DNA from 3 places in the Neobacillus sp. Fa239 genome. Region 3 is predicted to be linked to each of the others. Evidence: predicted binding sites of a transcription regulator. Region 3 holds the regulator's gene; each other region holds the start of a gene.

Region 1 (10,114 bases), 2.5 Mb from region 3:
TATTACCGCTTGCGCGATTACTCCAAAAGGAAAAGAAATCGAAACATTTGATACTATGACAAGTGACCTTTTCCAATTGGTTGATTGGATTAAAAATAAGCGATGTACTCATGTTGCCATGGAAAGTACAGGTGTTTATTGGAAACCAATTTACAATCTACTAGAACTAGAAGAAATACAACCGATGGTTGTAAATGCTGCACACATCAAGGCTGTTCCCGGACGTAAAACAGATGTAAAAGATGCAGAATGGATTGCCAAATTGCTTCGCCACGGTCTTCTTCAACACAGTTATATCCCGAATCGGGAGCAAAGAGAACTGCGTGAGTTAGTTCGATACCGCCTAGTCTCATTGAAGAAAGAGCAAGGGAGATTAGTAGAATCCAAAAGGTGCTCGAGGGTGCTAACATTAAACTTTCTTCAGTTGCGACTGACATTATGGGTGTCTCAGGTCGAGCAATGATTGAAGCGATTATTAATGGTGTAAATGATCCAGTAACATTATCAGGTCTGGCTAAAAGAAGTTTGAAGAAAAAAAAGGATGATTTAGAACGAGCGTTAATAGGATCCGTCGGACCCCATCAAAAGATGATGTTAAAAACTCAACTTTCACACATTGATTTTATGGACCAACAGATTGAAATGTTAAGTGAAGAAGTCCAGCAACGCATGCAGCCTTATGAAGAAGATATTGAATTGCTCGATTCTATCCCTGGAATTGGCAGAAGTCACGCCGAACAACTTTTGGCTGAAATCGGAATTGGCATAGATATTTCAAACCAGTTTCCTTCGGGTCCTCATTTATGTTCATGGGCTGGTATGGTTCCAGGTAACAATGAAAGTGCTGGAAAAATAAGTCCGGAAAAAAACCAGAAAAGGTAATAAAAAACTACGAGCAGCACTTATTGAAGCAGCACATTCGGCAGCCAGAACAAAAAACACATATCTTTCTTCCCAATACCACCGTTTGGCAGCACGAGTTGGTAAAAAACGCGCAGCAGTCACGGTTGGACATACCATATTAACAATTGCATATCACATGTTAAACAGAAGAGTACCCTATATTGAGTTGGGCGCAGATTACTTTGACCGACGAAAGAAAGAAATCGTAATTAAGCAATCTATCAAACGATTAGAGACTCTTGGTTGTAAAGTAACTGTTGAAGCAATAGCGTAATTATGGTCCAAAAAATATAGGTAAAATTCGAGACCCAGATCTTTTAAAAAAAATGGATCTTATAGGGTTTAGTTTCGTATTGCCAAAATGCCCCTTCCCCATTACTTTTTTTTCAGGATAGTTGAACAAGGTTATGTTTATTCTCTTTTGGCTTTTAATAAAATTTTTTTGATGAGTAAGTTCTGAAGTTCGAGCCACTAGATTCACAAGATCTGTTTTATTCATTGATAACACTCCTTAAAATACATTGAACCCTTATGGGGCGTACAGAATGATGCAGCTAAAGCTGTAGACGCGATTTTTAATTCTATTTTAGAAGCATTAAAAAATGGAGATAAAGTTCAATTGATTGGTTTTGGTAACTTTGAGGTTCGTGAGCGTGCTGCTCGTAAGGGACGTAACCCTCAAACTGGAGAAGAAATTGAAATCGAAGCTGGAAAAGTACCTGCATTTAAACCTGGAAAACAATTAAAGGATGCTGTATCAGGTAAATAATTTGCTCTTACTACATATAACAAAAAGTGGTGGTTGTTTAATCATCACTTTTTGTTAACCAATTTTGATATGGAGCAACACCTGAAATAATACAATCATCAATATAATTTGTATTTCAACTAAAGTGGCTTCTCTTCGACCTTATTTTGATTCTAATCGTTATACGGATTATCAAAGGGACTTTCTCAAGTAGATGTTCCTAGGAGGTATGTATTCCGCTCATCCCGGTCCCATAGTGGCTTATCCTGTTTTTTTGCTCACAGAATTAGAATCCCCATGCGTATCCTTGATTTCTTCTTTTCTCTTTTTCTCTTATTCTATCGTTTTACCACTGTCAGTTGGTACTGTCATATAAATATAACCAAACCATATTAGGACTTTTTATAGTAAAATGTAGATATACACTAGTCAGTAGCACTCATACTATTTATTTTAAATACCAAATTAAACCATTATAGTACTAGGAAAGTAAAATCAATTAATGGAAACACAAAACAGTGATGAGGATAATCCTCATTCACTGTTTTATTTTTGAGAGCAGGCTAAGATTTAGCGAAAAACCTTCTTGTAGTAAAGCAACTGTTTGCAGAACAAGGATAAAGTCACCCAGCTCTAAAAATAGAATTAATAATTTGATGTGTGTCCTTTCCAGCACGTTTGCCAAATAAGGAAAAATGAGTGACGCAGTGAATACATAATTAAAAATTAGCACCAAACCAAATTGTAAATATTATGTCATAGTAATCCCGTTGAAGTTAGGTGTTTTATAGTATAAACTTTAATTACTATTTGAGGAGTGATTAAGTGGAAACTGTCTTCGTAAATAAGCTAAAATTCAAGAAAAATTTATCGATGATTGAGCAATATGCGATCAAAGATTTCCTATTTAAATTGGTCGGTCGACCAGAAGAAGGATTGGATGATTATCTTCCACTTGAATACACAGTAGATGTCTTTGCTAAGATGGAAGCAAAACAAGAAACACCTCTCCTAATTAATGGGGTTGAAAATTTCAGATACACTACAATAACAGAAGATAATCAAATTGTAATAGGTCTTTTAGATTCGAATAAAGAGTTAAAGCATAGAATCATTTTTTTAGATGAGGTTTATTAGGTAAGCACTTTATTGTGCTTACCTTTAAATTTTTCCTTCCCTATATTGTACACTCTCCTACATATAACACACTTTTGAACTCAAGCACCCATTAGTTTAAGTATATTTCTTCACAAACTTTCTTTACAGTGAGAAATAAACAATAATCATCCTATAGAGTGAAACTAGTTGGATCTATACCGAATAAGAAAAAGCAATCGCCATAGCTATCCCCTTCTTAAAGTAAGGCAAAAATTTAAATCTCCACTAGTACCAATCAAATATGAACCAATACGACTTGTATGGTAGCCGATAAAACATGTTTGAAACTTCCTGTGGTAATAAATTGACCTATTTCCAAACTCTTTTTAAATGTAGAAATTCCTGAGCATATCCCCAAACCGATATGGGGGACATAAACAATTGATAAGTCAATACGTATGCAAAAAAGCCAAATATATTTTTTCTGATCTTAAGATCTAACCTTTGAAATACTTTTCGCTGAAAATGGTACATTGCATAATTGGTTAATAAAGCTAATGGTAAAACAAAAAGAATCGTCGCCCCAACGATATAATAATAGCCAAAGAAAGCCAGTATCAACCCAGGAATCCAAACAAAGCTGTATACAAAATCTAAGTAAGGAAAAATAAGATTTGTTCCTGTAAGGTACTTTGTGAAAATGGCTGGTTGATTCCAAGGTTTTACTTTTTTCAACGCTTCAATCATTCCTCTTGCCCATCTACTTCTTTGTCTTGCGAAATGGACTAACGTTTCAGGAACATCGGTAAATGCAACTGCAAGAGGCTCGAAATATACTTTACAATTCGTTTGTAACATTTTCCAGGTTAGCACTATATCTTCCCCAATAGCATCATCCCATCCCCCGAGTTCTTCAAGTGCTTCCCTTTTATATAAACTGAATGCTCCTTGAGCAACTAATGTTCCTTGATAAAATCCTTGAAGTCTTTTAATTGAAGCAATACCTAAAAAATAATCCCATTCCTGAATCTTAGTCCAAAAATTTTTGCGACTATTTCTAACAAGTACAGAGCCTGCAACAGCACAAAGATCTTTTGGTGCCGATAATAATCTACACACTAGGAACCGAACTGCTGATTTCGTTAAAAGCGTATCGGCATCAAGAGTAATAATCAAGGGGGTATCAGCCATGGCTAATGCCCGATTAAGAGCAAAATTTTTACCAGGCTTTTCTTCATGAATGACCTTTAAGTCTAAATGATATTCCTGACCTGCTTTCAGTGCCATGCTGCCAGTTTCATCCGTCGATGCATTATCGATTACAATAATGTTCATTTTACCTGTATAATCTTGCTGGGCAATATAACGAATAGTATCGGCAATGCCCTTTTCCTCATTTTTACAGGAAATAAAAATGGAAAGGGGATCTGTTGGATTGTGTACCTTAAATTCTGGTTGCTTATCAAAGAAAAGACTAATCACCATAAATGCGTTTAAATATCCAGGAAAATAGGCAATCGCAGCTATTATTAAAATCGAAGGAACTATTCCAATGATATGTTCTAAATCTTTAATCCAAGGAATAGAAAAATATACAGAAAAAAGGAACCATAAAAATGCGAATGCGTGACAAAACCAGAACTTCCAAATAACTGGAATATAGGATTGCTTTTTAGTTTTCATCTCAATCACCTATTAATAATTTCCCCATTTTTTAATCATTAATAAAATAATTGAATGACTAAAAATAAAAATCATTATCCTGCCCTTATTGAAGTAAACTCACCCGTTAGCACAACAAAAAAATGGATTGCCGCTGCAACTCCTTGTTCAGCAAAAGCACCCGTTAGTTTAAGTATATTTTTTCACAATCTTTTGCTTTGACCTCCTTTTATTTATCCCTATTAGATAGTTTTAAAACAATAATCTCAGGATGATTGAATAGCCTCTGAGGAAATATGCTATTTCCTAGCCCTCTGTTAACAACCATTGTTGAATTTCTTTTTTTGTACTTACCTGAAGAATACTTAGGAAAATATCCTTGATTGGGAGCGATTAAACCTCCAACTAAGGGTAACCTAATTTGACCACCGTGGGCGTGTCCAGAAAAAATTAAATCAAAATTATATTGTGTATATATCGGAAACAGTTCAGGTCGATGAGATAACAGTATCTTAAAGCCTCCTTGATTTTCAATACTATTTAATGCTCCTTTTAATTCAGTTCTAACCAGTTTACTCTCATCACCGTTATTTATAGCTGGGTCATCTATGCCAATTATATAAATATTATCATCACCAATATGAACCTTTTCCCAGCTATTTCGTAACACCTTAACGCCAAGTGTGGTTAAGTTCTTTTCAAGGGAGTTAAATTTTCTTGACCACCACTCGTGATTTCCAGTCACAAAATAAACTGGTGCAATTTTATTTATCTGCTTCATTAACGATATACTTGTTCCTTCGTCATAATTCTTTTGGTCAACTAAATCTCCAGTAAATACGATTAAATCTACTTTTAACAATTCCATTTTTCGGAATATAACCTTTTGATTTTCTCCAAATGCCTTACTATGCAAATCTGACAAATGAAGTATCCTAAATCCATTAAATTTCGATGGTATTTTTTTTGAACTATATTCCATTGTAGTAATGTCAATTGAGTTGTTTTCGTTATACAGATATTTCGATTCTGCCTGTACTTTAACTATTTTCAACGAAAAAAATGAAATAAATATTACTAAAAAACATAACCGTTTCATAATTCACCTCAGAATTATTCTTCCTTTTTGGTTATGCCCTTATTACGCTAACCTGCCCCGTTCGTATTATAAGGTTAGCCAGAATGCTAAATATTTCTGGTTGACCTTTTTTATTTTGGTCTTATTATATCAGTAGCCAGGGTATAACGTAACTGCCCGTGGGGCTTCGACCCCGTCAACTAAACCGTTCGCCCCCTACTTGTAGAAACATGATTGAGGCTGGTTGGGACTTAGATCTCGTAAAACAAGCGAAGCTGTGACACTGCATGGAGGAATTAGGGGTACTGGCAAATTACTAGTTTAGGAGGAGGATTTAGAATGAATCCAGTCGTTGGTCTGGATATTTCAAAAGGGGAAAGTCAAGTTCAAGCGTTTTTAGATAAAGGCAAACCATACCGAAAGAGTTTTAAAGTATCTCATACTGTTGAGGGGCTTAGTTATCTTGTAACGTTCTGGAGGATGTGAAAAATGAGTCTGGTAAGAAACCCTCAGTAATTCTAGAAGCTACAGGGCATTATCAAACTCCTGTTGTTCATTACTTGGAAGAACGAGGATATTTATTGATTATTATCAATCCATTGATTTCATACAAAGCAAGGGGTTCAAGTTTAAGAAAAGTAAAGACAGATGCCATAGATGCCTATCTTCTTTGTGAATTGTTTTATAAAGAAGAGTTAGAGCCTTATAAAAAGCGTGGTGTCCAATTATTAAATCTTCGTAATCTTACTAGACAACATGAAAATATAACAGGTGTGATGATCCAAACAAAGCTACAATTCCAGGCAGTGCTTGAACAAGTGTTTCCTGAATATAAAGGAGTTTTTGGGGATTTATATTCGGTAGTGTCGCTCTTAACACTTTCAGAATTCCCCTCTTCCGAGGACATTATTAAAGCGAGTGAGGGAACAATTAGAGACAAGATATTTGAATTATGTAAAGCCGATCAATTAGGTGGGCAACAGAAAAAGCAATTAAACTGAAAGCTGCGGCAGATCGAAATCCATTTGAAAAGGCAATTTATCAAAGTCATATTTTAAGCCTCGGTATGTACATTAATATGATTCTTCAATACAAAGAGCACCTATCAAAGTTGGAGTCGGAGATAGATGCCCTCGCTAAAGAAATTGAAGAATATAATATTATCAAATCTATCCCTGGTATCGGAGAAAAAATCGCTGCAACGATCATTTCAGAAATTGGGGAGATAGATCGATTTAATGATTATAAAAAGCTTGTAGCATTCGCTGGAGTCGACCCTAGTGTCTTTGAATCTGGTAAGTTTTCCGCCACTAAAAACCGATTCACTAAAAGAGGTTCCAGTCGACTTAGACATGCCTTATACATGGCTGTTCGTTGTGCCATTCGTGATTGTCGTAAAAAGAAAACAACGGATGAAGTTATCCCTCGTAACAAAAGAATGCGAGAGTATTACGACAAGAAACGTGAAGAAGGAAAACCATTTAAAGTAGCTGTAATAGCTTGTGTAAATAAGCTATTACATTGGATATTTGCCCTTTTTAAAAAAAAAACGACTTTCCAAGATATAGCGTAGAACCTAAATTAAACAAAAAAGCACAAAACCTTCCAATAGCGTAATTAACGGAAGGTTATTTGGCATGCACATTTTTAGTATATCATGTGATTTTTAAAATTTTTATTGAAAAATATTGACAAACTATTAGCTGGTTTACTTGAATAAGAAAAAAGCATTACCGTTGTTCCAGTAATGCACCCGAGTTTAAGTGTAATATTTCACAAATCCCCCCAAAATAGCTAAAAACGTCACAAGAAGGTGCATTATTCTTTAATGTCACCATTAGTATTAATCAAGAACGTCTCCCCTTTTTCATCAAATGCATGCTTAAAATCAAATGCAAAAGGAGTCGGACCATGCTTAATATAATGGTTGTATCTCCTGAATGCCTCCCCCCATGAGACATCCCTCACCATTTCTGTCCACCAAACTACATAAGATAGGTGTTTATCTGGATAAGGTTCTATCCATCTGCTTCTATCTCGTAATGCTTGCATATGCTTTCCTGAATAAGTAAAGCGATATAAGGATTGAAGGCTTCTCCATACAGTTAGTGTAAGAATAGGAGAACCCTTTCCTTTTATTGTTTCTTCAGGGAAAGGGACTCCTTCAGGTGAAAAGGTCTCTATAAGTCCTGATTTAGTTGCTTGACGATAAACTTCATTTCCCACTTGAAAAAATTCACGAGAGGCAGGGTGGTCATAGGGGTGGTTTAGCCTACCAACAGTATAGATTGAAACTAATGCCATAAATAGCCCTCCATCTATAGTCTTTTCCTAAGATATATTCAAGTAAAAATGTGGAAATTCCTTCTTCAGCTAACCTGCCCATATAGTTCAATAACGGCAATGAAAAACGACTGCCGAAAACAGCCCATTTGTTATGAAACTATAGCACCTGTTACTTTAAGTGTAGCATTTCACAAAGTTAGTAAAGAAAAATTAATAAAACCAACCCTATTCTATTATTGATAATGGTACTTTTTGGATATTATACTGGAGGTGAATTACTATTTAATAATGTAGGGAGAGATTTACCATGGAGGTAACATTTTCAGTAAGCAAATGGGATGAAAAGCCAGTAGACGACACTAGAAAGGAATTCCCTATTAATATTGCCCATGTAGAATATGATATTAATGGTGAATTAACAGGAAAAGCTTTTGTTGAATATTTATTATTTTATATAGACTCTACTATAGATGATGGTCACTTAGCCACTTCTAAAATTTCCGGATTTCTGCATTTTGAAGGAACTTACAAGGGAAAACATGGAACATTTACCGCTTTAGAGCAAGGGATATTTGATAAAGGAAATCTAGATTCTCCAGCAACAATCATCAAAGCTACCGGTGAATTAGAAAGCTTGATAGGGTCTTATAACTATAAGTTTACAGGTGAAACCAGTAAGATGATTCTAGACTTTAAATTCTAACAAAACAGTAAAAAGGGCATTTCTGTACTACCAGGAATGTCCTTTTGGTCAAAAGATTTTCTTCAACTCCTGCCATTTAGTTGAAGAAGAAAAAAGGATCGCCACAGTATTCCTTCATAAACTCAAGCACCCGTTAGTTGAACAAGATAACTTTTTTATTGAGTATTGTTTAATTTTCTTCTATTAATACTTTGAGGAGGTCGTTCAAACCAACCGTTATTTATCATAATACTCGCACCATCTTCTGCATAGGAGCCGGACTCAGCAAGCATCTTAGCATATTTTAACGGAAGATCGTGTCTTAAAGTCAATGACATAGAACCCCCATAATTAGCAATGCCAATGGCAGATATTGCTCCTACTAAGAACATCATTAATTTTTCGGAGTATGGCGGCGATGTAGATTTTGTTACTTCTGTACCCCAAGCCTTAGGAGCAGGGATACTACTTTCTGTAAGAACATTGTTTAAAATATTAATAAATTTTCTCGCTATTTCCTGTCCCTTAATAAAATAGTTTCTTATTTCAGGTGTATGAGCAACTTGACTGAAACCGATTAAAATAGTCATTCCTAGTTGATTATTATACAAATTTAAATATAAATGAGAAACTTCTTGGGACGTTAATGTTCTTCTTTCCCCAAACCAACCTCTTAAAAAACTCTCTTTTTCAACAAACATTGGTTTTTCATTTTCATAATCTAAATATGGTGGTTTAATATATATACCTTTATTTAGCATTACATTAGTAACTCTTTGTTTCAATTCAACTGATTCATAAATTGCCTTGCTGAAAAAATCTACGGTATCTTTCCGTGTACTTAATTGTAAAGCCATTCCGTAGTTTGCCAAGCCCCCTGCCCCCATATTTAGTAAAAAGTATAGATAAAAAATATCCGAAAAAAGGCGAGGTGTTTTTTTAATTACATCCTGTTCTATACTGAAACCGATTGGGACGAAATAATTCTCTAATGAGAAAATTCCTCTAATTTTATCAATATGTCTTCTTGAAATATTTATTGCAAATTCAATCTCTCCTCTAGCATCGCTATCCTCAATAGTTTCAAGAAAATGTTCGAAAATGCAAACAGCCGCACTATCGCTCATATACGTACTCCAGAGCGATGCGATTTCAGCTGAAGTTAAATTAATTTTAATATCATTTTTTTCTTCTTCCATAGCAAGTCCCCCAAAATATTTTGGTTATATTATCTTCCTAAGCTCCCCAATTTATGAGTGATTTTGAAATTTTTGGAATTTGATGTTTGGATTTATCTTTATTCCACTAACCTGCCCCGTTAGCACAACAAAAAAAGCTGCTGGTAATGACAGCTTTATTGTAGCTATTGCCCCCGAATGTGCTATAGCAATCAGGCGAGATCTACTAAAATTTCTCATAAACTTTAGACGTCCTATTGGGGGCATTCGATGAAGACATCCGACAGGGATGCTCATTCTACCGCGCTTTGCTTACGATTTCTTGAAAGAGATGAAATAGACGATGACAAACACCACGACTATACCGATGTTGACAATTAACCGTGCAGTGAAATGATGTCTTAAGAACAGTACATCGACACTCACGATAACGGCAATCATCACCACGATGAACAGCACACGGAACAGGTTCCCTGTCA
Region 2 (10,114 bases), 1.1 Mb from region 3:
CTGTTTGGAAGAATCAATGGCAGAAGTATTGGAACCAAACCCATTCTCGAGGGAATAGAAGCGGCTAAAAGGGCGGGCTTAGGCGTAAAAATAAATATGGTTGTGAAGAAGGGCTTAAATGATACAGAAATCCCTCCTATGGCTGATTACTGTAAAAAAAATGGCCTGGAGCTTCGCTTTATCGAGTTTATGGATGTTGGTTCAACAAATGGCTGGAAAATGGATGATGTTATCACTAAGAAGCAAATTTATGAGATATTAAAGGAACATTATGAGCTTGAAGCTGTAAATCCAGCTTACTTTGGTGAAGTGGCCAAACTTTATCGTTATAAAGATACGGATGTCAATGTAGGCTTTATTTCATCTGTTTCGGAGTCATTCTGCTCAAGCTGCACCCGGGCACGTCTTTCAGCAAATGGACAGATTTTTACTTGTTTGTTTAATGGGAATGGACATGATATCCGCAATATGATGAGAAATGGTGCTACAGATGAAGAATTACAGGAACGTATCACAGGAATTTGGAACGGCCGTGATGATCGATATTCCGATGAAAGAATGGCTGAATCCAATAAAAATCGCAAGAAAATTGAAATGTCCTATATAGGTGGTTAGAAGAGGATGACTTAGGGCGCATCCTCTTTTTTTATTGGCTCTATTAAACATGATTGTTGATTTCCGCTCCGGGCGCTCGCTTTCCGCGGGGAGGTCCGGGAGCCTCCTCGTCGCCTATGGCTCCTGCGGGGTCTCCCGTGACCTCTACATCCCGCAGGAGTCGAGCGGCCCTCCTCTCCAATCAACGGTTGTCAATAAACAACATTCCCCTTTAACACAGCCTTTTTATTGAAAAAAATCCTGCTTCATTAAAAAGCAGGATTTTTGAAAATTATCCGATATAACGAGGGAATAAAATATTATTTTCTAAGTGAACATGCATAAATGTTAACCCTTCAAGATCTTCCAGTCTCTTGTAAACCAATCGGTAAGTACCGCAAGCATCAAACGGAGGTTCAAAATCAGCTGTAACCGCACGGATTTCTCTTAAAATTTCACCTGCATGGTCATGCTCTTTTTCAAGTTCAATAATCATCTCAATGGCTTCTTCGCGATTTTCCACTGTGTTATCTTCAAGAGCACGAATTAATGGAAATACAACAGCTTCTTCTTTAGCCATATGCTCTAGCATTTCTTTCTTGAACTCATAAAAAAGCTCATACACCTTTAATAACTCAGGATGATGATCCCCATGAACGCGGGTTACCTTTGTGACATAGGGGCTAAGCTGTGCTAATTCATCGATTGTCACTTGGTGGTATTGGCTAATAACATGATCAATAATCGTATTGGAATCGGAATCGGTCCAAACCTCTAAATCTGTATCAGCATTGCTGCCTTTTTCAATAATAGTTTTTAATTCTTCCATCAAATTATCCATATTTAAATGGTTTTGCTCCACAGCTTGGGATAAAGGAATATTTCCACCACAGCAAAAATCTATGCGATTCTTTTTAAAAACGTCACTTGTTTTCGGTATTTCGTTCACGATATCTTTTACTAATGTATCTTCAGTAATTGTAAAGTTCATTATCATTTCCTCCTTAATATGAAACCTTTCTGTAATAAGCATAATAGAAAAAGAAAAAAATCTGGGTGATGGGAATCATACATTTCATATGTTTTTTTTGTTATGTTTTTAATAAGCATCACCTGTTTATTGAAGGTTGCTATGTTTACAGGTTTTGGTTAGTCTTATAATGGAATTATCTACATAATCATTTTTGAATATTTTGCAGGCAGGAGCTGATTAAATTTGTTGGAGAGAAGAAATCCCATCCCAGTAGCTGAGGCTGTTCAAAAAATAATGGAGTTTCAATTAACGGGTGTAACAGAATTTGTTCCGATAGAGGAGAGTTATGGACGTTTTTTGTCAAAGGATATTTTAGCCACGAACGATGTCCCTCACTTTAACCGTTCACCGTATGATGGATTCGCTGTTCGGTCAATGGATACAAAAGAAGCATCGCTAACCAATCCGGTAGAATTTGAAGTGATCGACCACATTGGGGCAGGGATGACAACCGATAAAATCTTAAACGAATTTCAAGCGGTTCGAATCATGACGGGAGCTATGATGCCATCTAGGGCAGATGCAGTTGTCATGCTGGAATTAGCTCAAACGTTCGAGAAAAATGGAAGACCATTTATGACGATTAAACGAAGTATAAAAGAAGGGGATAATGTATCTTTTCATGGTGAGGATTGTAAGGAAGGTGAAATCTTAGTAAAAAAAGGTACAATCATTAACCCTGGTATCCAAGCGATTCTCGCCACCTTCGGATATAAAGAGGTTCCCGTCGCAAGAAAACCTATTATTGGCTTGTACGCGACCGGAACAGAACTATTAGAGGTAGATGAACCGCTGGTACCGGGGAAGATTCGTAATAGTAATTCCTATATGATTGCTGCACAAATTGAGAGATCTGGAGGAAAGGTCCAATATTTTGGCAAGCTTCCTGATGAGCTCGCCACTTGTTTTGAAGCAGTACAAAATGCTTTAGAAGAAGTCGATCTATTAATAACTACCGGCGGTGTTTCCGTAGGAGATTTTGATTTTCTTCCCGAAATTTATAAAAAATTAGAGGCAAATGTTCTATTTAATAAAGTGGCGATGAGACCTGGCAGTGTGACGACCGTTGCCCAGCTTAATCAAAAAATTCTTTTTGGTTTATCTGGGAATCCATCGGCATGCTACGTGGGGTTCGAGTTGTTTGTCCGACCGATTATTCGAAGGATGTTATTTTCGGATAGACCACATTTACGGAAAGAAAAAGCCGGACTTGAGGCAGGATTTCCAAAGCCAAATCCCTTTACAAGATTTGTTCGAAGCACCGTAACGATTGAAGAAGGGAAATTAAAAGTTTCGCCGAGTGGTACCGATAAGTCTAACATTATTACGAGCCTTTCCGGTGCAAATTCACTAATGGTGCTTCCTGGAGGGACGAGGGGTTTTGAAGCAGGGAATGTGGTAGATGTCCTTTTACTAGAGGATCAAACCGGCAGTGATTGGCCTTGGTAAAACCGGTTATATTCCAAGTGGTTGGCTATCAAAACACTGGTAAAACAACGTTCATTTTAAAAATAATTCATGCTTTAAAAGACCAAGGGCTCCAAACCGCCACCATTAAGCATCACGGGCATGGCGGCAAGCCAGATGTATTAACTGATAAGGATTCATCGAGACATCTTACAGCAGGGGCACATGTCTCGATTGTTGAAGGGGACGGAAGGCTGATTCTTCAGGCAGAAAAATCTCGGTTTACTCTTGTTGATCAATTAACGCTTTTAGAAGCGCTGCAACCTGATATTATATTAATCGAGGGGCACAAGCATGAGAATTATCCCAAAATGCTAATGTTAAGGGACACGGAAGACCTAACGCTTTTAACTACAATTTCCAATGTGAAGGTGATCATTTGTTGGACCGATGAATTGAACGCCTATCTTAGAGAGAAGCTGGATATTCCATGCTTTTCACTTTTTGATCAAACAGCCCTACAGTACGTAATTGGATTATTAAAGGGCTAGTTAAAAATTTGCTAATAATGTTAATAAAATTGTCAATAATGTTAGTTTTGTCACTGCGGCCTAAATCGACTCCTTTGTAGACTGGGAAATGGGGAGTATGTTTGTTTTCATAGTGGAGAGAATCGGACCAAAAGAAGGCTGAAGCCTTCTTTTATCATTTTGTTATGTGATATGTTTCACTTATTTTTCCATGTCACTCCCTTATATTTAAGGTAGATAGAAAAGGGAGTGAACGTGTTATGAAGTTATGTTTACCAAAGCAGCATGGTGCATGGGCAATGACGATTATCCCATTTTGGCTGGGGGTGATAAATGGGGGCCTTTTATGGCAGGATATCCCTTTTTTCATCGGTTGGATTCTATTGTATTTGGGAACCTTTCCGATTCTCCTTCTTTTTAAAGGAAAGAAAATTCCCTTTTATACAAAATGGGCATTTCTTTACATGGTCCCAGCATGTTTGTTGCTGCTGCTCCCACTTTTTAAACGGCCTTCCATCATTTATTTCGGTCTTTTAATGATACCGTTCTTTATTATTAATGCTTTTTATTCTTCTAAAAATCAAGACCGTGCCTTAATGAATGATTTTAGTGCGATTTTTGCTTTTTCGATAGCCGGATTAGCAACAAGTTTTTTTGGCTTAGGGATTATAACCGTCGAAGCGATCCTACTGTTTTTTGCTTCTATCCTGTTTTTTGTAGGCTGTACATTTTATGTTAAGACAATGATTCGTGAAAAGAAAAATCTTCAGTTTAAGTGGATTTCTTGGAGTTATCATCTATTATTAATTTTTGCCTGGATAATCTTAGGCCATCCAATTGTGGCTGTTGCCTATATCCCAAGTTTAATACGGGCAGTCATTTTTTATGGAAAACCATTAACACCTAAACAAATTGGCATATACGAAATCATAAATTCAGCCGTCTTTTTCGTTATCATGGCCATCCAAATTCAAATTAGATTCTTACATTAAAAAAAGCGCCTTCGAAGGCGCTTTTTGGTCGTGTTTAATCTACTTTACATATTTCAATTGGACAATCTTCGCAATCAATTTCTGTTTTTAAAAAGTCAAGATCATGAATCGTTATGGAACCTTTTTCTATTGAAATAATCTTTTCCTTTCGTAAGTCGCTCAGTAAACGGTTAACCACCTCTCGTGATGTTCCGCAAAAATTGGCCAATTCCTGATTCGTTAATAGAAGTCGTATTAAAATTCCATCATCGCTTTTAATACCATAGCTGTTCGATAGACGGATTAAAGTAGAATATAATGCCCCTTTTTTTCCATGAAGAACCAAATCACGAAATTTCGTTTGTGTTCTGCGAAATTGCAGGCTCATCCATTTCATGAATTCGAGTGAAAGGGAAAGGTCCTTTGAAAGCATTTCTTCTAAAACATCCTTCTTGATAACGGCTACTTCTCCACTTTCGATAACACGTGCACTTAATAAATTTCGATCAGAGGAGGAAAAAATATTAAGTTCTCCAACGAAGTCTCCTTTTGAACACATCCTCAGGGTTAATTCTCTTCCATCAGGGATGATTTTACTGATATGGAGGATTCCCTCGCGAATAATATAAAACTCATCTGCGGGTGATCCCTCTTGAAAAAGAAAGGTACCTTTCTCCATTTTTCTTATGTTATGAACAGAATCAAAAAGTTGTTTTAACTCCATGGGTACTTCTGTAATTACTTCTGTAATTGACTGCATCCTACCAACCACCTTAAAGGGGCGAAATAAATCGCAAAATTTTATAAATAATTAACCATGACAGTCAAGTTGAACAATATAGATATCACTATAATTATATTGGTAATAAAAGATAATTAGCAATAAATGAGGAATAAATTCATACAATCGTCAAAAACTAAAAGCAGCCTGTCATTATTGCATAGGAAATATTGTCGATTGAAGAAGTAATTTGAAAGAACTTCCTTTAATGACCACAAATGAAATGGAAATAATAAAATTGTACATGAGAAGGAGGGAAATAAATGGGGCAAAATCGTCATTTTAAATCCGGGCAAAAAGCACCTAATAATGGGGTATATATTGAAGTTGGCGAAACGGGAGACAATGTGCTCAATCCCAAAAAAATAAAGCTAAAAGCAGGGGACGCGTTTCCGGAAACATCAAATGATAACCGGCATTGGACCTATCAACGGAAACCATGAAGCAGCAAGAAAAAGTCATCCAAGCGGATGACTTTTTTATGTCATATGTCAACAAACTGTACATTAGGATAACACTTCCATTATAATTAAGTTAATTAGTCAAAAATGGTCAAATCAAGGAGTGAAGAAATGGATTTAAACCGAATGACAGAAAGATTACAAAATGGTTTGTTGGATGCCCAGACACTCGCCATCCAAAAGAATCATCAGGAGGTTGATGAGTCCCATTTATTTTTTACCCTTATAAATCAAGAGGATAGCTTGATTCATTCAATCTTTGAAAAAATAGGATTATCTTCAGACCTTGTTCGGGAACAAATAATGAATGAATTGAACAAAAAGCCACAGGTTACAGGAAGCGGCGCGGAACAGGGGAAGCTATATATTACGGCAAAACTGCAGCGATTGTTTGTAGGTGCAGAAGAGTTTGAAGCTAAATTTTCAGATGATTATTTATCGATAGAGCATATTTTATTGGCGGCGGTCAATTCGGAAGATTCCGTATTAAAAAAAATCATAAGAAGCAATGGAAAAACGCCTGAGAATATTTTGCAGGCAATTAAAGAGATAAGGGGGAACCAAAGAGTGACATCACAAAATCCTGAAGCAGGTTATGATGCCCTAAAAAAATATGGAAGGGATCTGGTTGCGGAAGTGAAAGCAGGGAAAATGGACCCTGTGATTGGAAGGGATACCGAAATCCGCAATGTCATAAGAATTTTATCTCGAAAAACAAAAAATAATCCTGTGCTGATCGGAGAACCGGGAGTAGGAAAAACAGCGATTGTGGAAGGACTTGCTCAAAGAATTGTCAGAAAGGATGTTCCGGAAGGTCTAAAGGATAAAACGATTTTCTCACTGGACATGAGTGCGCTGATAGCAGGGGCAAAATTTAGAGGGGAATTTGAGGAAAGGCTAAAGGCTGTATTAAATGAAGTAAAAAAGAGCGAAGGGCGAATTTTGCTTTTCATTGATGAGATTCATACCATAGTGGGGGCAGGTAAGACAGAAGGGGCAATGGACGCAGGTAATATGTTAAAGCCGATGCTCGCCCGCGGTGAGCTGCATTGTATTGGAGCCACAACACTTGATGAACACCGAAAATATATTGAAAAGGACCCAGCGCTCGAACGCAGATTTCAGCAAGTCCTTGTACAAGAGCCGAATGTAGAGGATACCATTTCGATCCTCCGCGGTTTAAAAGAACGGTTTGAAGTGCACCACGGTGTAAAAATTCATGATCATGCCCTTGTAGCCGCTGCCACTTTATCGAATCGTTATATTACGGATCGCTTTTTACCAGATAAAGCAATCGATTTAGTGGATGAGGCGTGTGCCCTGATTCGGACTGAAATTGATTCAATGCCCACAGAGTTGGATGAAGTGACGCGCAGGGTCATGCAGTTGGAAATTGAAGAAGCAGCCTTAAGAAAGGAAGAGGATGCGGCGAGTAAACTACGGTTAGAAGCTTTATTAAAAGAACTGGCTGACCTGAAGGAACAAGCCGATGCGATGAAAGCAAAATGGCTGAAGGAAAAAGGGAGCATTCAAAAGCTGCAGGAGAAAAGAGAACAAATTGAAAAGCTTCGCTGGGAGCTGCAGCAGGCTGAGGACAAGTATGATTTAAATCGTGCGGCAGAGCTTCGCCATGGGCAAATTCCGTTAGCAGAAAAAGAGCTAAAAGAATTAGAAGCTCAGGCGGCTAAGGGTGAAAAGCTGCTCCGTGAAGAGGTAACCGGTGAAGAAATATCCAATATTGTTTCAAGATGGACAGGGATTCCACTTTCAAAGCTTGTGGAGGGTGAAAGAGAAAAACTTTTAAAGCTCGATTCTCTGTTACATGAACGGGTTATCGGACAAAATGAAGCCGTTCAATTAGTTGCAGATGCAGTACTTCGCGCACGTGCGGGCATTAAGGACCCTAATCGTCCAATTGGTTCCTTCCTTTTCCTGGGTCCAACAGGAGTGGGGAAAACAGAACTTGCAAAAGCCTTGGCAGAATCACTTTTCGATAGTGAAGAACAAATCATCCGCATCGATATGTCTGAATATATGGAAAAGTTTTCTGTTTCCCGATTGATTGGAGCGCCTCCAGGTTATGTTGGCTATGAAGAAGGTGGCCAGTTAACCGAAGCTGTGAGAAGAAGGCCATATTCTGTTATATTGCTGGACGAAATCGAAAAGGCACATCCAGAGGTCTTTAATATTTTATTACAGGCGCTTGATGACGGACGGATTACAGATTCTCAAGGGCGAATCGTAGATTTTAAAAATACCGTAATTATCATGACCTCCAATATAGGGTCTCAGTTTCTGTTAGAAGGTCATGATAATGAATTTGAAATGAAAGAAAACGCACGGGAAAAGGTGTTTTCACAATTACGGGCGCATTTCCGTCCCGAATTTCTTAATAGAATTGACGAGACGATATTGTTTAAACCTTTATCATTGGGAGAAATAAAGAGCATTGTAGTGAAGATGATTAAGGAGCTTGAGGAAAGGCTTAAAGAGCAGAATATCGAAATTTCGATCAATGATGACGCCAAGGAGTATATCGCTGAAAATGGTTTTGATCCGATTTATGGTGCACGGCCATTAAAACGATACATTCAAAGAAATATTGAGACAAAGCTTGCAAGGGAAATTATCGCCGGGAATGTTCACGACCATTCAAAGGTTGTCTTAGAAACTAATAATGGGGAAATAATGGTGCAAATTCAATCTTGAAGAAAAAGAGTCTGCCTCGTAGTCACGGGGCAGACTCTTTTTAGAGAATTAATGTTTTTCAACAGGTTCATTTGGAATCATTGCTGATATAGCGTAAACCAAAATGGTTACGACGACGGCTAAAACGGCACCAACCTGAACATTGAAAGCAGTGCCCGTCATAGAGCTGACTACGTAAGTTACCATTTCAACCAATAATAGAGCCCAGAAAAAAGTCCAAAAATATCGCACAAAATTCACCTCTAACATTATTGCATCTTCTTTTAATCTTACCATAGCATATTAAAATAATAAACGCTAATTTTCATTTTTGTGATTAGTCAATGTGTTTTTATTAATATCATACAAGATGTGTTGAAATAGGCAAATCCCCGTTCATCTTTTGTGAAACCACATACAATATGCTGAGGAAATATGTAAAAGGAGAAATAGCAATGGAGAACCGGAATTTCCTATTGGATTCAGAGTGGAACATCATCCATTACCCTGAAAGACCAACAGGTTTTGCCATATTAATCATCGGTGATGAAAGACATTTTGTGGATGAACAAAACAGCTTTTGGATGCAAAACGAAGGAAAGCTGGCCATAATCGATGAATTAAAGAAATCAGGGTATACCATTTTTTCCTCAAATCTTTATGGGCGAAACTGGGGAAGTGAAAGGGCCGTCGAGCTCGCACAAAGATTATACCAATATGTAATTCGCAGCGAAATCCTAAATAACAAAATTCATATTTTAGCAGAAGGGATGGGAGCTCTTGTTGCTATTAGGTTATTGGAAAAAATGAGCGGACAAATTAGATCAGTGGCATTACTGAATCCAATTTTATCGCTTAAAGGTCATCTGGAACAGGAAAAAGAAAACAAATTTTTTTATAAGAAATTAGTGAAGGAACTGGAAGCCGCCTATCAAATGGATCAAGCAATGCTAGAGGAGGAGTTAATGAAATTTGAAGGGAAAATTACTCGAGAGCCGGTAGTCCCGATTCAAATGATCCAAGTTTTGTCTGGTGGAAAATCTTATAACCAATCAAAGCTCCTTCAGAAATTAGTAAGCGGGACAACAATAAGTCCAACTTTTGTCCTGCCAGAAAAAAAGCCGCAACTCGGAAAAATGTTTATGAAATTTTATAAAAAGTATGAAGATGTCTTATAACCTGCTTCCTCTCCAAAAGAAATATTTCCTTCATTCCTTGCATAGGATTCAATAAGGAATATTTGGGGAGGACGGGTAAATGGACAAGGTAATTCTGTTTGGCGTATTTGATTTTATCAATTTTCATGTTTGTAAGACTTTACTTGAAAAAGGCATTGAAGTAAAGGGGATCCATGTTGAGAATATCGATAGGGTACCCTATCTTGATGAAAAAAGGTTTGAAATAGGCAGGAACGCTAATTTTTATGAGCAATCAATAATGGAATGGAATAATCAACATGACAGTGGGGAAGCCATTGTTTTTTCATTATATGATCTATACATGGACGGTAAGGAAGATATTTTACGAAATGAGGCAGTGACAAAGCCAATTCTTGATTTATTAAAGCAAAATCAAGAAAAAAGCACAATCGCATCATTTTTATTACCGGCCCAAATGGCCGTATATCCACTTGACGAAAGAGCCTTCAG
Region 3 (10,114 bases):
ACTCCGCGAAGCATTGCGCGGCGTGCGTCTTCACTAAACATAATCTCTTTAGCCATTGTTTAAAAACCTCCTCATATTTTCTAAACCTTGTATTTTTTAAAATTACTCGCCTACTACAGCAAGGATATCGTTTTCACGTAAAATTAAATATTCTGTACCTTGGTATTTTACTTCAGTACCAGCATACTTTGAGAAGATAATGCGATTGCCTACAGATACTTCAAGTGCTACGCGTTCTCCATTTTCAAGCACACGACCAGTACCAACGGCAACAACTTTTCCTTCCTGAGGCTTTTCTTTAGCTGAGTCCGGTAAAACGATACCGCTTGCAGTTTTTTCTTCTGATTCAACAAGCTCAATGACAATGCGATCACCTAATGGTCTTAACAAATCAAACAACCTCCTCAAAAATTTATGTAATTTTGACTTTATTAGCACTCTCTCGTATTGAGTGCTAACACAATTATTATAATAATGAATCTCAAAATCTTTTGCAAGCAGGAAGCATAATATTTTTGTGATTTTTTCAACCTTACAAGTATGTGAATAACAGTAAGTTCTATACATTGTTTTTGAAAAAACCGCTCGAAATTGTAACTCCAGCGGTTTTAAGAGTAAAATAAAAGTTAGTTTAAATTAAAGGAGATAAAAATTTGAAACGAGAATATTGGATGATCTTAATTATTTATATTGGGATGCAGTTTTCGAGCCTTGCTGGTGTTCCTTTATTGGTGGTTATTTTTAAATCAATGGGGGTCGCACAAAAGCTGGCTATTCCCATTTGGCTGATTATCAGTTTTTCCCTTGCCCTTATTCTTGTTCTATTTGTACTAAGGAAGGAAATGAGAAACCATAGCTTCAACGAAAGGGGTTCTTCTTTTGGGGAAGCGGTTCTTTGGGGCTTTTTGGGGATTTTTTTATCATTCTTTGCGCAAATCGTTGCTTCAAACATCGAACGTCTTCTTGGAGTGAATATGAGTTCACAAAATACAAAAAATATATTGGATATCATTAATTCCTTTCCATTAGCTATTTTAGTAAGTTCGATTTTTGGGCCGATTTTAGAAGAAATTGTCTTTCGGAAAATTATCTTTGGCGGCCTGTATAAACGTTTTAATTTCTTTATTTCAGCACTTATCAGTTCCGTCATCTTTGCTTTGGCGCATATGGAGCCCCATCATGTTCTTCTGTATTCTGCCATGGGCTTTACCTTCGCCTTTCTTTATGTAAGAACAAAGCGGATTATAGTCCCTATTTTTGCCCATGTGGCGATGAATACGCTGGTGGTCATCATCCAATCTGCTTATAAGGATGAAATTGAAAAAGTCATTCGCCACGCAGGGTTGATTCAACATTTTATCGGAGGCTTTCTATGAGACGTTCACCCTTGTTTTCCGGCATCATTTATTTTTTGCTCGGCAGCTTGTTTACCTACTTTGCGATTAACGATGTAAACAGTGGCGGCTGGGGCTATTTCAGCTTCCTGCTCGTTCTTCTTGCCACCTTTGACTTTGGTTCCGGACTGAAGCTGATTTTCTTTCATTTGAAATATAAGGATCAAATAAAAAAATGAAAAAAGGGTCTGACCCCCTCCGTTCAACAATCAATATATAGCAGCTTTTAAGATAATTTTCAGCTATATATTAAGTTACGGGGTCTGACCCTTTGTGTTATGAAACAGCCTCTTTTTTAAGCCTCCACGTCCTTTTTAAAAACCATCCGTTCTTTTCCCATAATAAAGATGAGCAGAAACGCTAATCCCGCCGGAACAAGGGCCCATGCAAAGGTATGGACAATTGAGCTGGACAGGGCATCGGTAATCTTACTTAAAATTTGCGGTGGAATATGACTTCTTGCCTGCTCCTGTAAAAGTGCCCGAGAATCACCAAATCCTCCCTTTGGCATCGGCCCCATCCCACTAAAGACATCCTCCAACTTCCCTTTAAAGCTATTCCGTTGGATCGTACCAAAGATCGTGATGCCAATAGTCATCCCCAATGACCGAATAAAGTTGCTGGTTGATGTGGCAGAACCTCTCTGCTCCATTCCAAATGGATGGATGGCGGCCATACTTAAAACGGAAAACGAGAAGCCGACACCAAAGCCGATAATAATCATGTAAAGCGTCAATATCCATCGACTCGTATCAGGTGTTAAGGTGCTTAACAGGATGATTCCAGCCATCATAATCACGCCCGATAAAATCATGATATTACGGTAGCTCATTTTCGTTGTCAAAAATCCGCCGACCTGTGCCGTAACGACAGAGCCTAACATCATTGGCAACAGGATCAATCCTGAGTTTGTCGCACTTCCCCCATAAACCCCCTGCACAAATATGGGAATATAAACCGTAGCCGCCATAAAAGCCGCACCATAAAACAATCCAACCAGAGTGCTCCCTCCAAAAAGGCGGTTCTGGAACATTTTAAAAGAAATAATCGGTTCCTTCGCTTTTGTTTCAACCAATAAAAAGATGAGAGACAAAACAGCAAAGCCGGCAAACAAACTAATAATCGTACTGGAACCCCAGCTATATTTCTGTCCGCCCAGCTCTAGGGCAAACATCAAACAGACGACTGCCCCAATTAAGGTAATGGCGCCCCACCAGTCAATTGATTGCTTTTGATGAACTTTAGACTCTTGGTAGTTAAGAACAACAAAGATAAAGGACAAAACCCCTAATGGCAAGTTAATATAGAAAATCCAATGCCATGTAATATGATCGGTAATATAGGCACCTAACAGCGGACCGAAAATACTCGACAGTCCAAAAACAGCACCAAACATACCGCCCATTTTGCCGCGTTTTTCAGGCGGGAACAAATCGAACATAATTGTAAAGGCAATCGGCACAAGCGCACCGCCGCCGGCCCCCTGAATCGCCCGGTAAATACTTAATTGAGTAATCGACTGAGCCGTTCCGCACAAGGCAGAACCAGCCATGAACAAAATCAATCCCATAATAAAAAATCGTTTTCGGCCATACATATCGGACAGTTTTCCGAAAATCGGCATTCCTGCCATTTCCGCCACCATATAGGCAGATACGACCCAAACGAAATTCTCCAGCCCGCCAAGGTCGCCAACAATCGTCGGCATTGCAGTCACGACAATCGTATTATCCATCGAAGCCATCAATATCCCTAACAGCAAACCGGCAACAACAAAACCCAACTTACTTTCCTTTGCGACCATTCGATTCTCCTTTATATCTTATTTGACATTTTAATCATTGAATTGGAGTCCTGCTTCAAATCATTCTTATACTCTACTAATCCTATTTGGCATCCGGGACCAATATTCACCTTATTGCCCCTTACTGTTGCAGCCTTCGTATTTTCAAGATAAATTTCATCTCCTTCAATGACCTTGGCCGCAAGAGTTCCTTCCTCTCCTCCAAAGGGAAGGAGCGAATTTCTTTTTCTTTTAATGATAATTTTCCCGCCGCCAATTTCCTCAGCACGACTTTCCCCAAATCTTAACGAAATCTTGATTGAGTCCGCATTGAGCAATCCTTTGATTTCAAAACCGCCGCTTGAATCGAACTTTTCATATTCAACATCCCCATTCACTGTGACACTGCCTTTAATAGTGGTTTCTTCGCCAGTCAGCCGGCCTCCCACATCAAGCGTTCCAAAAATCTTGGTTTTTTTCAAAAGGGCATTGCCGCCGATGGTCATTGTACCCATGATCAGTGTTTCTTCGGCCTCCATATTTCCTTTGACCTCTGCTTCTCCAAGAATTTTGACTGACCCTGCTGTTGCATTCTCCGCAATTTCGCTTGTTCCATAAATATGAAAAGCAGAGCATTCGACATCACTGACAATAGTGCCTTCTCCTCTAATGCTGATTTTGTCGTATTGCCCGCCGGGGTATTCGCCAGACCCATTAATAATAAGATTTTTAGTCTTCATTTTGCTCCTCCCTCTTACACCTTTTTGAATTCTCCTACAATGGCTTTTTTATCAATTGAGATTTCATCAGTATATTCCACCAAGCCAATCTCACAATTTTCCCCGATCGTAACATGTTTCCCACGAACAATTTGTGCCTTTGTATTTTCGATGTCAATTTTATCCCCTTCAATTAATTCCGTTTCTAACTGTGTATTGAAGAATGGCTTGAATAATGTACCGATTAATGACCCTTTATGCTGCTTAACGGTTATCGTTTGGCCGCCAATTTCTTTAGCCCTGCAATCTCCATAAATCTGCACATCAATTAGATCCGCATTTAAAAGCCCGCCAATGGTAAAGCGATATTTTGCTTTAAACTTCTCAGCTTCGCAATCTTCTCCTACTTTTAAGATGCCGTGAATGATGACTTCTTCCCCTTTTAATTTTCCGCCAACAGTAGCATGACCGGAAACCTTTAAATGTTCCACTTGAACGTTTTGGTCGATTTTAGCCGACCCATCCACAGTCATCTTCTGACTTTCGATACTCGCATGGAACTTTGCATTACCATTGATCTTCATCTTTTCTGACTTTACATTCCCCTTGATGACCCCTGAACCATTGCAATCAAATAGGCTGCATTCAACATCACTATTGATTGTTCCTCTTCCGTTTAACGTTACATCATGGAATTGTCCGCCGTTCGAGGCCCCTATTCCATTAATAACCAGATCTCCTCTATTTTTTACTTCCATTTTCATTCTCCTTTATAGTAATTTCGATTTAATTTCTTCGATACACGCCATCAGAGAAAGCTGAGCAACCATTTTTGTTCCCCGCTCTAAATGGAAACCCTCTGCGTTTAGCAATAAAAGACAAGAAGAGACACCCAGCTTTCTCGTAATCACCAATTCTCCGCTTTTTTGCTTAAGCTCCTGACGATGATCAATGAGCAGCTGCAGCAGCATGGTCCCCTCATCCAAATTGATTTCCCCTGATTGTAGAAGCTTTTCTAGAACAAATAATTCAAGCATTCTTGAAAAATTGAAATTCAAACTGCCTTTTTCCTGCTCTAAATAAAAATTGGCGACTGTTGTCGAAACAATGTTACGTTTTATTAATTCATCCTTCGATAAATTTAAGTCGGTTACGCTTGGGGAAAACATGTTTGCCAGCTCATCCAAGGATAAGTTTTCTTTCATCGTTTGAATTTTATTAATTCGATCTAACATCTTTTCTTTTGGAAAAAAAGTTTCTTGGCCGGTAAAGGTCGATTTCCGAACAAACCACTCCTCAGGGATTAGATCCTTTCGTTTCCATCTATATAACTGTCCATATGATATTCCGGCCAAATCTAATAATTCCTTTTTCGATATTAACTCCTCGCTCATATTGATAACCCCTTTCATAAAATCAATGTAACATAACACTGTTACGTTGTAAAGACAGGAATAAAATCCCTTAATCAATAAAAAAAGCCTTTCTACTTTTCGTAGAAAGGCCTCTTTCTTTACAATTCATCCATTTCTATTGTCGGATAATGCTTTAAAAAATAAACGAGCGATTGCAGCTCCACTGCCAAGTCAATGTGATGAACTCTAATGGATGATGGGACATTTAACCTTGCAGGAGTAAAATTCAAGATCGCTTTGACATTGGCTTTGACAAGCTTATCGGTAATCATTTGGGCCACTGGAGCAGGAACGGTCAGAATCGCCACTTGAATCTGTTCTTTCATGATTTGCTCTTCTAAATCATCCATGTGGTAGACTGGCACATCCCCAATCGTTGTGCCCATTTTATTTGGGTCGACATCAAAGGCGCACTGAATCTTCGTATTATTATTTTTTAAAAAATTATAATTTAAAAATGCTGTACCAAGATTACCTACACCAATTAACGCTACCTTTGTTAATTCATCTTGATCGAGTGTTTTCCGAAAAAAGGTTAACAGGTAGTTGACATTATACCCGTACCCTTTTTTTCCTAAAGCCCCGAAATACGAAAAATCCCTGCGAATCGTTGCCGAGTCTACTTTCACTGCCTCGCTTAATTCCGCTGATGAAACTCTTTGTTTCCCGGAAGCACTCAGATTTTGTAAAAATCGATAATATAATGGAAGTCGTTTTGCTGTCGCCTGTGGAATTTTCATTGTATCATTCGTCATGTTCTCCTACACCCCCATGAATGGATTTGTATCCTTTAATTCCTTTTAAAATCACCATGTTTACCGCCCGTTTTCTCTACTAGATAAGTCGGGCCGATCACCATGCCTTTATCCACTGCTTTACACATATCATAAACGGTTAACGCACATACAGTCGCAGCTGATAGCGCTTCCATTTCCACACCGGTACTGCCCTTTGTTTTCACAACAGCCTCAATGTTTAACTTATACAGCTCCTCTTGGTCCCTGCTCCAAGAGAATGAGACATTAATACCTGTCAAAGGAATGGGATGGCACATCGGAATCAAATCCCATGTTTTTTTCGCGGCCATAACGGCTGCTACCTGAGCAACGGCTAAAACATCGCCTTTTTTCATTTGATTATTCGTAATTCTATCATAAATTTCTTTATTGACAGTGATGCTTGAATGGGCCAATGCTGTACGTGCCGTTTCCGGCTTATCACTTACATCAACCATTTTCGCCCTGCCCTCTTCATTAAAATGAGTAAATTCAGCCATAAAAAAAATCCTCCTATCAAATCATACACTATTTTTTCGTTCATGTGTGTGAAACTTTGAGCGAATTAAGACAAATTTACAGTAATTTCTTATTCCCTAGTCGAATTATCGCACTTATTGCCGATATAAGGGGAATAAGGTACACTATTTTTAAGTAATAGAGGTGAATAGAATGATTTTATTACAGGTTAATCAACTAGCAAAATATTATGGCGCTGACCTTATTTTATCGAATATAAAACTTGAATTACAAACCCGGGACCGCGTTGCCCTTGTAGGAAGGAACGGTGCCGGAAAATCCACCCTTTTGAAAATGATTGCCGGATTCATATCGCACGACAGCGGTGAGATCATCAAGCCGAAAGATGTAACAATCGGCTATCTGGCCCAAAATACCGGATTAGAATCGAATTTGTCGATTTGGGATGAAATGTTGACCGTGTTTGAAGACCTTAGAGCGATGGAAAAATCGCTTCGGAGGCTTGAAGAACAAATGGCGGACCCGGAAATTAGCAGCTACGATAGAATATTAAAGGAATATGACCAGCTCCAAGTAAAATTCAAAGAACAGGGAGGATATCAATATGAAGCTGATATCCGCTCTGTCTTACATGGATTAAATTTTTCGAACAGCTCGCTCATGATATCCAGTTTAAGCGGTGGTCAAAAAACCCGTCTGGCCTTAGGAAAGCTTCTGTTAACAAAGCCTGATATCCTAATTTTAGACGAACCGACAAACCATCTTGATATCGACACCTTAACTTGGCTTGAGCAATATCTGCAAGGTTATGATGGAGCAATTTTAATTGTTTCCCATGACCGCTATTTTTTAGATAAAGTGGTGACGCAGGTTTACGAGGTTTCCCGCAGACAAATTCAAAAATTCATTGGAAACTATAGTTCCTACCTGGATCAAAAAGCAGTCAATTACGAACGGGATATGAAGCTATATGAAAAGCAGCAGCAAGAGGTTGCGAGTCTGCAAGACTTTATCGCCCGGAACCTTGCCCGTGCTTCAACGACGAAACGTGCTCAAAGCCGCCGGAAAAAGCTTGAAAAAATGGAACTGATGGACCGTCCCCTAGGCGACGAAAAGTCCGCCTCCTTCTCGTTTGAGATTGAGAAACAAAGCGGTAATGATGTCCTGATGGTTGATTCACTCGCTGTCGGATATAACGGCGAAATCGTTTCGGAGGAAATTTCATTTCGGGCATTTAAAGGTGAAAGCATTGCTCTTGTGGGGCCCAATGGGATTGGGAAATCGACATTATTAAAAACGATTATTAAAAAGCTTCCGGAACTTGGTGGTACCGTCCGATATGGGACAAATCTGTCCATCGGTTATTATGATCAGGAGCAAGCCGAATTGACCTCCAATAAGCGTGTTTTAAATGAGCTTTGGGATGAGTACCCATTAAAATCCGAAAAGGAAATCCGAACCGTTTTAGGTAATTTTTTATTTTCCGGTGACGATGTATTAAAAATTGTATCCACCTTAAGCGGCGGTGAAAAGGCAAGGCTTGCCCTAGCCAAGCTCATGCTTGAAAAAGCCAATCTCCTCATTTTAGACGAACCGACGAACCATCTTGACCTTGATAGTAAGGAAGTTCTTGAAAATGCCTTAATCGACTACCCTGGGACTATTTTATTTGTTTCACATGACCGGTACTTTATTAACCGCATAGCTACAAAGGTACTAGAATTAAGTAAATCTGGCAGCACAGAATTTCTGGGTGACTATGATTATTATGTAGAAAAAAAGCTGGAACAGGAAGAGCTGGAAGCCTTAGCTGCACAAGCTCAATTAAAAAAAGAACGCCATTCGGAAGCTTTAGAAAAAAACTCTTATCAACAAGATAAGGAAAGCAAAAAGCTCGAGCGGCAGAGGCAGCGTAAATTAGAAGACATTGAAAAGAGAATTGAAATCTTAGAGGAACAAATTCAGGAGTGCGAACAACAATTATGCGACCCTGTAATCTTTCAGGACCACGAAAAAGTATTAACCATCAATTTAAAAAATGAAAAAGCGAAAGAAGAGCTCGAGCAATTAATGGAAGAATGGGCTGAGTTGGCGGAATAATGGAGGAAAACCGGGGAACGAACCCCGGTTTTTTTTCTGAATAATATATTGGCTTTGTTGGTTATCAACATATTGACTAGCAGCATATGAAAATTGTCATTATTCGTCGAATCATATTTAACTTTTCCACAGTCTTATTCACATATTAAATTGGTGTTTTTCAACACTTAAAAATACTTTTCCACATTATCCACAATAAAACCCTCACTTATCCACATTATCAACAGAAATCCACAGACTTATCAACAAAATTTTGACTTTAATGAAATTTTGAATAATATTTTATCCACAAAAAAAGAGACTGTCCGAAAATGGACAACCTCAATTATAGGTTTCGATATCTAATCCTGGGATGGCATTTAAGGATAAAGCCCCTCTAACGCCTTTTTCATACATAATACTTCCTGCCGCAGCAATCATGGCCGCATTGTCTGTGCATAAGGATAAAGGAGGGATGACTAACTCGATTCCTTCTTTTTCAGAAAAGGTTGTTTCCAGTGCATGTCGAAGGCCTTTATTGGCGGCAACTCCACCGGCAACCACCAGCTGTTTTACCTTATATTCTTCTGCAGCTTTCTCTGTTTTTTTCACTAGAACATCAATGACACTTTCCTGAAAGCTGGCAGCCAAATCTTCAGGAGCAATCGTTTCACCACGCTGTTCCGCATTATGGACCGTATTTATCACAGCAGATTTTAAGCCGCTAAAGCTAAAATCAAACGATCCTTCCTCTAACCAGGCCCTTGGTAAATCAATGGTCGGATTTCCTTCATGGGCAAGGCGATCAATATGCGGACCGCCTGGATAGGGCAGGTTTAAGGTCCTTGCCACCTTATCATAGGCTTCCCCCGCTGCATCATCTCTTGTTTCCCCGATTACTTCAAAATGCCCATGTTCCTTCATATAAACAAGCTCTGTATGCCCACCTGAGACAACAAGCGCTAACAAAGGAAATTTCAGCTCCTGAACTAGTCGGTTTGCATAAATATGACCGGCAATATGATGAACCGGGACAAGCGGCAAATTATGGGCAAAGGCAAGCGCCTTGGCCGCATTGACTCCAATTAAAAGAGCGCCCACGAGTCCAGGGCCTTCGGTTACAGCAATCGCATCAAGCTCAGAAAAGGATACATCAGCTTGCTTTAATGCCTCCTCAATGACAATCGTGATTTGTTCCACATGATGACGGGAAGCAATTTCCGGAACAACTCCCCCAAAACGTTTATGGCTTTCTATTTGTGAGGCTACTACATTTGCAGCAATTTCTCGTCCATTTTTAATGATGGCCACAGCTGTTTCGTCACAGCTTGTCTCAATTCCTAAAATCAACAGGTCTTTTTTCATAAATTCACCCACATGACTAACGCATCTTCCAGATTATCCGAATAATAATTTTTTCGAATTCCGCCATTTTGAAAACCAAACTTTCGATAAAGTGATTGGGCCA

The links. Region 3 encodes Rex, which represses fermentation and respiration genes when NADH is low (regulators of the CRP and FNR family bind a similar motif). Its sites were predicted from a motif close to TTGTGAAATATTTCACAA; they were not measured.
Region 1: the regulator Rex is predicted to act here: its motif matches at 7,952-7,969, upstream of ACZ5XR_RS12065 (DUF3224 domain-containing protein).
Region 2: the regulator Rex is predicted to act here: its motif matches at 3,750-3,767, upstream of ACZ5XR_RS05225 (YwiC-like family protein).

What each region holds. Positions count from the first base shown of each region.
Region 1 covers NZ_AP041611.1:2,506,822-2,516,935, reverse strand. Annotated here, with positions in the region: partial or broken gene ACZ5XR_RS12105 (IS110 family RNA-guided transposase) at 1-1,177, shown strand, start outside; gene ACZ5XR_RS12100 (hypothetical protein) at 1,178-1,402, opposite strand; gene ACZ5XR_RS12095 (HU family DNA-binding protein) at 1,424-1,672, shown strand; gene ACZ5XR_RS12090 (hypothetical protein) at 2,477-2,788, shown strand; gene ACZ5XR_RS12085 (glycosyltransferase family 2 protein) at 3,119-4,432, opposite strand; gene ACZ5XR_RS12080 (metallophosphoesterase) at 4,641-5,510, opposite strand; partial or broken gene ACZ5XR_RS12075 (IS110 family RNA-guided transposase) at 5,829-7,062, shown strand; gene ACZ5XR_RS12070 (DUF3291 domain-containing protein) at 7,308-7,793, opposite strand; gene ACZ5XR_RS12065 (DUF3224 domain-containing protein) at 8,083-8,478, shown strand; gene ACZ5XR_RS12060 (DUF3231 family protein) at 8,634-9,656, opposite strand; gene ACZ5XR_RS12055 (hypothetical protein) at 9,948-10,114, opposite strand, start outside.
Region 2 covers NZ_AP041611.1:1,107,726-1,117,839, forward strand. Annotated here, with positions in the region: gene moaA (GTP 3',8-cyclase MoaA) at 1-615, shown strand, start outside; gene ric (iron-sulfur cluster repair di-iron protein) at 887-1,585, opposite strand; gene ACZ5XR_RS05215 (molybdopterin molybdotransferase MoeA) at 1,811-3,076, shown strand; gene mobB (molybdopterin-guanine dinucleotide biosynthesis protein B) at 3,070-3,585, shown strand; gene ACZ5XR_RS05225 (YwiC-like family protein) at 3,825-4,556, shown strand; gene ACZ5XR_RS05230 (Crp/Fnr family transcriptional regulator) at 4,591-5,259, opposite strand; gene ACZ5XR_RS05235 (YjzC family protein) at 5,580-5,759, shown strand; gene clpB (ATP-dependent chaperone ClpB) at 5,889-8,486, shown strand; gene ACZ5XR_RS05245 (YjzD family protein) at 8,535-8,717, opposite strand; gene ACZ5XR_RS05250 (lipase family protein) at 8,921-9,643, shown strand; gene ACZ5XR_RS05255 (Rossmann-fold NAD(P)-binding domain-containing protein) at 9,723-10,114, shown strand, end outside.
Region 3 covers NZ_AP041611.1:6,902-17,015, reverse strand. Annotated here, with positions in the region: gene groL (chaperonin GroEL) at 1-56, opposite strand, end outside; gene groES (co-chaperone GroES) at 103-390, opposite strand; gene ACZ5XR_RS00090 (lysostaphin resistance A-like protein) at 654-1,376, shown strand; gene ACZ5XR_RS00085 (YdiK family protein) at 1,373-1,573, shown strand; gene ACZ5XR_RS00080 (MDR family MFS transporter) at 1,690-3,198, opposite strand; gene ACZ5XR_RS00075 (cytoplasmic protein) at 3,210-3,917, opposite strand; gene ACZ5XR_RS00070 (cytoplasmic protein) at 3,932-4,654, opposite strand; gene ACZ5XR_RS00065 (YhbD family protein) at 4,667-5,290, opposite strand; gene ACZ5XR_RS00060 (redox-sensing transcriptional repressor Rex) at 5,410-6,066, opposite strand; gene moaC (cyclic pyranopterin monophosphate synthase MoaC) at 6,102-6,587, opposite strand; gene ACZ5XR_RS00050 (ABC-F family ATP-binding cassette domain-containing protein) at 6,760-8,667, shown strand; gene tsaD (tRNA (adenosine(37)-N6)-threonylcarbamoyltransferase complex transferase subunit TsaD) at 8,989-10,011, opposite strand; gene rimI (ribosomal protein S18-alanine N-acetyltransferase) at 10,008-10,114, opposite strand, start outside.